Linked DNA regions of Desulfovibrio desulfuricans. The protein of the gene in region 1 interacts with the protein of each later gene in a pairwise test. Links are inferred from orthologs where the notes say so. Each region holds a gene or a part of one and is shown in the gene's direction. Other genes may lie near its edges.

What was found.
Region 2: the proteins of NE637_RS05615 (region 1) and lpdA interact in binary tests that used the Escherichia coli proteins (3 or more experiments, as listed by UniProt). The link is inferred for Desulfovibrio desulfuricans from one-to-one orthologs.

Annotation. Positions count from the first base shown.
Region 1 is NZ_JANFYZ010000003.1:301,220-304,546, forward strand. The notes cover bases 315-3,327. They hold NE637_RS05615 (ATP-dependent helicase), read left to right. Parts: upstream 315-675; coding sequence 676-2,979; downstream 2,980-3,327. Other genes in these bases: NE637_RS05610 (multidrug effflux MFS transporter), read right to left, coding at 315-558; thiL (thiamine-phosphate kinase), read left to right, coding at 2,981-3,327. In the rest of the region: more of NE637_RS05610, read right to left, coding at 1-314. UniProt on the Escherichia coli protein: A helicase with DNA-dependent ATPase activity. Unwinds DNA duplexes with 3'-5' polarity. Translocates on single-stranded DNA with 3'-5' polarity. Initiates unwinding more efficiently from a nicked substrate than double-stranded DNA.
Region 2 is NZ_JANFYZ010000002.1:298,369-301,647, forward strand. The notes cover bases 267-3,231. They hold lpdA (dihydrolipoyl dehydrogenase), read left to right. Parts: upstream 267-1,017; coding sequence 1,018-2,445; downstream 2,446-3,231. Other genes in these bases: NE637_RS04060 (sigma-54 interaction domain-containing protein), read right to left, coding at 267-365; NE637_RS04065 (OsmC family protein), read left to right, coding at 571-1,008; gcvH (glycine cleavage system protein GcvH), read left to right, coding at 2,450-2,851; NE637_RS15860 (DMT family transporter), read left to right, coding at 2,861-3,231. In the rest of the region: more of NE637_RS04060, read right to left, coding at 1-266; more of NE637_RS15860, read left to right, coding at 3,232-3,279. UniProt on the Escherichia coli protein: Lipoamide dehydrogenase is a component of the glycine cleavage system as well as of the alpha-ketoacid dehydrogenase complexes.

The DNA of each region.
Region 1 (3,327 bases):
AAAGCCCGTCAGAAAATAAAAAATCAGGGGCCAGCCGCTCAGGGATGCCAGCCAGCCGCCCAAGAGCGGCCCGGTAATGGGGGCAATGCCGTTGACCGCCATGAGCAGGCTCATGAAGTTGGTCAGCTCCGGCCCGCGAAACAGGTCGCAGGCCATGGCGCGGGCCAGCACAATGCCCCCTGCCCCGCCAAGCCCCTGCGCAAAACGCAGGGCAATAAAGCTGTTGCCCGTTTTGGCCGCTGCGCAACAGATGGAAGCCAGCGTAAAGAAGATCAGCGCCATGAACAGCGGCTTGCGCCGCCCGGTGGAATCTGAAATGGGCCCCACAAACAATTGACCGAGGGCCATGCCCAGCAGACAGGCCGTGATGGTCAACTGGGTTGTTGCCGTGGAGATATTAAGGTCTGCCGCCAGGGCGGGCAGGCTTGGCAGATAGGTATCGGTACACAGCGGGCCAAAGGCGGCCATCATGCCCAGCAAGAGCGCCAGAAACAGCCTGCGACGGCGGGGCAGCCTTGCGCCGGCACCCACAATATAATCATTTTCCGTAATGCGCATGTTTGTCCTTTTTCTTTTCTTTGCGCGATATTCGGGACGGACGCTGGCAAAGTCAAGGGCGGGGAACACCCCTGCGCGGCTCTGGTATGCGCTGCCGCCTTATGCTACCCTGCGCACATGATTGATTACGCTCAAGCCCTTAACGAAGCCCAGTACGAGGCAGCCACCTGCGGCGACGGCCCGGTTCTGGTTGTGGCAGGCGCAGGCAGCGGCAAAACCCGCACCATCGTCTACCGTCTGGCATGGCTGGCAGAGCACGGCGTCGAACCTGACGCCATGCTCCTGCTCACCTTTACCCGCAAGGCAGCGCAGGAAATGCTGCACCGCGCGGGGCTGTTGCTCAATCAGGGGCTTGCGGGCGTGCAGGGCGGCACCTTTCACGCCTTTGGCTTTGGGGCGCTCCGGCGCTGGAAGCCCGACTGGCTTGGCGACAGACCTTTTACAGTCATGGATTCCGCCGACATCAACGAGGCGGTCAAGCACTGCAAGGATCAGCTCAAGCTGGGCAAGGGCGACAGGTCGTTTCCCAAAACCCAGAGCATTGTGGGGCTGCTGAGCAAGGCCCGCAACAAGGAGCTGCCGCTGGACGAAGTGCTGCGACGCGAGGCCTTTCACCTGCTGCCCCACGCCGATGGCCTGGCCCGGCTGGGCGATGCCTACAATGCCTACCGCCGCGACAAGGGCCTGCTGGATTACGATGATCTGCTGTTCGAGCTTGAGGCCCTGCTGCGCGAAAATCCGCTGGCGGCCGCCTCGCTGCGGCAGAGGTTCAGCCATATTCTCGTTGACGAGTATCAGGATACAAACCTGGTTCAGGCCCGCATTGTGCGCCTGCTGGCAGGGCCCTTGGACGGCCCCCCAGGCAACGTCATGGCTGTGGGCGACGAAGCCCAGTCCATCTATGCTTTTCGCGGTGCCAATGTGCGCAACATATTGGACTTCCCCACGCTTTTTCCCGGCGCGCGCGTGGTGCGGCTGGAAGAAAACTACCGATCCACCAAGCCCGTGCTGGATGTGGCCAACAACCTGCTCTCCCACGCTGCGGAATCCTTCCGCAAAAACCTGTTCACGCGCAAGGAAGGCGGCGACCCCGTGCGCCTTGTGACGCCGCTCAGCGACATGAGTCAGGCCAAGCTGGTGGTGCGCCGGGTTGAGGAACTGCTGGCGACCCACCTGCCGCACGAAATCGCGGTGCTGTTCCGCGCGGGCTTCCATTCCTATAACCTGGAAATGGCCCTCAATCAGGCGGGCATTGCCTTTCGCAAATACGGGGGGCTGCGCTATACCGAGGCTGCCCACGTCAAGGATGTTATCGCCTACGCGCGCCTGCTGCTCAACCCGCTCGACCTGCCCGCCTTTGCCCGCGTGGCGGCCCAGCACAGCGGCATTGGCCCCAAGACGGTAGAAAAACTCTATGCCGTGGCCCGCAGCGGCGACCAGAAATCCACAGAAAAAGCCTTTGCCAAGTATCCGGGTTTTCTGGAAGACATGCGCTTTGTGGACGACCTGCGCGCCCGGCCCATGCCGCCATCGGGGACGCTGTCGTCCGTTCTTGAACATTACCGCCCCCGCCTCGAAGCCCTCTACCCGGAAGACTGGCCCCGCCGCCAGCAGGGGTTGGAAGAAATCATCCAGATGGCCTCCGGCTACAGCGAGCTGGATCTTTTTGTGGCAGATCTTGCCCTTGAAGCGCCGGAAGACGATGACGCCGACAGCAACGAGGGCAAGATCACCCTTTCCACCGTGCATTCGGCCAAGGGGCTGGAGTGGAACGCCGTTCTGATCATTGATCTGGTGGAAGACCGCTTTCCTTCGCGCCACGCACTGGCCCGGCCAGAAGATTTTGAAGAAGAGCGCCGCCTCATGTACGTGGCCTGCACCCGCGCGCGCCAGTGCCTTGACCTCTACGCCCCTGCCTCGCTCTACAACAGGGCGGAGCGCGGCAGTCAGCACGTGAGCCAGAGCCCCTTTGTGCGCGAGCTTGCACCCGGCATGGTTGAAGAATGGATTGAAGGGTTTGGCGGTGTGCTTTCGCGCCGCAGCGTGGGCGGCGTAGGTTTTGGGCGTAAAACCGCCATGCCTTCCGCTGGCGGGCCTAGCGGCGCGCAGGGCTTTTCTGGCGGGCTTTTGCCGCGTCCGCAGCGCTCGCCGAGCCACGATGCCTATGACGACTGCCAGCTTGCGCCAGACGATGCGGGCAGGCAGGCCACTCCTCTGACGAATCCTGCACCCGCTCCTGTGCCCACGCAGGGGAATTCAAGGCCACAAGCCGCAGGCGATGGCGAACTGTGTTACTGCCGTCACCGTATTTTCGGGCGCGGCAAGATCGTGCGTCATTTGCCGCCGGACAAGGTGCAGGTGAATTTCCCCGGCTTCGGCCTCAAGGTCATCCTGAGCGAATATCTGATTCTGGAGAGCTGATATGGTTCCGCCCCACGCATCCCCGGCTTCTCATGGCTCTCTTTCTGAAGACGGCATTCTGGCCTGTCTTGGCAGACATTTTCCGCAAACCGGGCCTTCCCTGCTGCTGGGCAGGGGCGATGACTGCGCCGTGCTGCGCGGCGGCAAGCCCCTTGCCGTGAGCAGCGATCTTTTTCTGGAAGACGTGCATTTTCGCCGCTCGTATTTTACCCCTGAAGAAACAGGCTACAAGGCGCTGGCTGTCAATGTGAGCGATCTTGCGGCCTGCGGGGCGCGGCCCGCGGCCTTTACCCTGTGCCTCGGCCTGCCCGGCTGGGTGGACGAACCGTGGCTGGACGCGTTTTTCTC
Region 2 (3,279 bases), on another replicon or contig:
ACGCCTTCCCCCTGATCCCACAGCCACTTGACGCGCCCTGAGGGCAGCAAAAGCCGGTACATGACCTGATACGGCTCATGGGCGACAATACTGTCGCGGATGGCTTTGCGGCTGGGGCCGAGGTCATCGGGGTGGGTCATCAGTTCAATGGTGTTGTGGTGGTCAAGCACCATGTCTTCGGCTGGCACCCCCAGAAGCTCGTAGCTTCCGCGGCTTACAAACTCCAGTTCATACTGGAGATAATCACTTTCCGGCGCGTCGATATTGAGAACGCGGCAACGATAGGCCATGCCGGGCAGGTGATTGAGCAGGCGGCGATAGCTTTTTTCCACATTAATTGGGGGAACTGGGGGCGATGAAAGCATGTGGCGGCAACCTTGCAAAAAATGTCGTTTGTCGCGACACAAATGTCGCTTCCGGGCCGGGATACTAGCGGCATGTGCCATAAAACACAAGCGCTGATGGCGTTGTGAAGCCAAGGGCAATCTGATGGCACTATTAGTGCAATAGGCAGGCCAAATCGCGCGAGGGCAGGGTGCTCTTGCGTTTTTTCAGCCTGGAGGCTTTGAAATGTCACATGAACTCAGTGTTTCTCTCTGCCGCCGCGGCGGCAAGGTGGATCTGGATATGGAGAGCGGCGCGTTTGGCGTGCTCACCATAGACGGCGAAAAGATTCCGCCCGAAGAACGTTCCGGCACGGCCAAAAAGCTCCTGGCCGCCTCTGCCCTGTACTGCTATTGCGCCGCTTTGGACAAGGCTCTGGATACGCGCAACGCCAAGTACGACAAAATCGAGGCCAGGGCCACGCTGCATACAGGCACCGATGATCTGGGCCGGGGCAGGGTAACTGGCATTGATATCGATGTTACCGTGCATCTGGATGAAGAGTACGAATTTATTTTTGACCGGGTGGAAAAGATCATGCGTCAAGGCTGCCTGGTCACGGGTTCGCTGGAGGCCGCCTTCCCCGTGAAGTACAACCTCAGGCTCGCCGACGACGAGGATTAGGAGTCCGGCATGTCCGACCAGAAAAAAAGCATGATCGTTGTGGGCGGCGGCCCTGGCGGTTACACGGCGGCTTTTGCGGCCGCCAAGGCCGGAATGGCCGTAACCCTTGTGGAGTGCGCCGAACTTGGCGGCACCTGCCTCAACAATGGTTGCATTCCCACCAAGACCATCAAGTCGTCTGCGGAAGCCCTGGAGCTTGCCCAGCAGGCCGTGCAGTTCGGCGTCAAGATTGAAGGCGGCGTGAGCATTGACCCGCAGGCTGTCTACGAGCGCAAGGAGCGCGTTTGCGCCACCCTGCGTTCTGGCCTTGAAAAAACCTGCGCCGCCCTTGGCGTAACCCTGGTGCGCGGCAAGGGGCGTTTGCTTGGCGGCGGCGCGGTGGAGGTGACCGGCAACGGCGCAAGCTCCAGCCTGTCAGCGGATTACGTCATACTGGCAACGGGTTCGCATCCTGTGAACCTGCCGGGCCTGACAGCCGACCACAAGCGCATTCTCACCAGCGACGATGCCCTCAAGCTCACCCACGTGCCTGCCTCCATCATCATTGTGGGCGGCGGCGTCATTGGCTGCGAGCTGGCCTGCATTTATCGGGCGTTCGGTTCCACGGTCACAGTGGTTGAAGGGCAGGACAGGATATTGCCCCTGCCTTCGGTGGATGCAGACATCAGCACTCTACTCCAGCGCGAAATGAAAAAGCGCCGTATTGCGTGCGAACTCGGGCAAACGCTCACCCACGTGCGCGTGGATGAAAACGGCGTCAGCGGCATGCTTGCGCCGTCGCCCTTTGTGAGCGGCTCGCCAGCGAGGCCCGAACGCCCCATCAGCGCCGAGATGGTGCTTGTTTCTGTGGGCCGCGCCTCCATGACCGCCGGGCTGGGCCTCAAGGAAGCCGGTGTTGCCACAGACGAACGCGGCTGGATACGCGCTGATGAATACATGCGCACATCCCTGCCCGGCGTGTACGCCATTGGCGATGCCCTTGGCCCCGCGCGCGTCATGCTGGCCCATGTGGCTGCCGCCGAGGCTCTTTGCGCCGTTAACGACTGCCTGACCGGCGGCAAGGGCGCTCCCATGGATTACCGCTTTGTGCCTTCGGCCATCTTCACCTCGCCAGAAATTGGCTGCGTGGGCATGAGCGAGCAGCAGGCGCGCGATGCAGGCTATGAGGTCAAGACCTCGATTGTGCAGGTGCGCGAACTCGGCAAGGCTCAGGCCATGGGCGCACTGCCCGGCTTCTGCAAGCTGGTGGCGGATGCCAGCGACGGCACCCTGCTTGGCGCGCACATGGCTGGCGCGCACGCCACCGACCTTATTGCCGAAACAACTCTGGCTTTGCGCATGGGCGCTTCCATCAACGACATAGCCACCACCATTCACGCCCATCCCACGCTGGCAGAAGCCATTGGCGACGCTGCCCTGCGTATGGAAGAGGAGTAGTATCATGAAAGATCTTGACCAATTGGCTTTGCCCGAAAATCTGCGCTATACCGACGAACATGTGTGGCTGTGCGTGGAAGGCGAAACCGCCACCGTAGGCATCAGCGACTTTGCTCAGGACCAGCTTGGCGAAATCGCCTTTGTTGACCTGCCTGCCGTGGGTACAACCTACAAAAACGGTCAGGAATTCGGCACCGTTGAATCGCTGAAGTCCGTCAACGCCCTGTTCATGCCTGTTGCCGGGTCTGTGCTTGAAGTGAATGAAACTCTGGAAAGCACGCCCACCCTCGTCAATGCCAAACCTTACAACGAAGGCTGGATGCTGCGCATCCGCATGGACGACCCCGCCGAGGCCGCAACGCTGGCCGACAGCGCCGCCTATCTCAACCTTTTGCGCAAGGGCTAGGGGCAAGCGGTGAAAGGCCCTTCCGGCAACGGCCCGAAAAGCGACAGGGGCGCGTGCAGCACCTCTGCGCGGGATGCGGCATATGTACGCAAAGGGCTTTTTCTCGCTGCGCTGACCGGGGTAATTTTCAGTCTTGATGGCCCTATTCTGAAGCAGGGGCTGGTAAAAGAGCCGTTCAGCATACCTGAATTCTGGCTGTTGGCCCCCCTGTTCGCCGCGGGCTGTCACGACATCAGCGCGGCCTGTCTTTCTCTTGTTCTTAATGTGGCCCAGAGCAAGGGGCGGGAGGTGTTCCGCACCTTTTGCAGCAAGCCCGGCAGATACTGCGTCATGGGCGCTTTTATGGGTGCTCCCCTCGGTATGGGCGGCTATCTGATGGGCATCTCGCTGGCAGGGCCAGCCTATGCCTTGCCCATTTCCACCCTGTA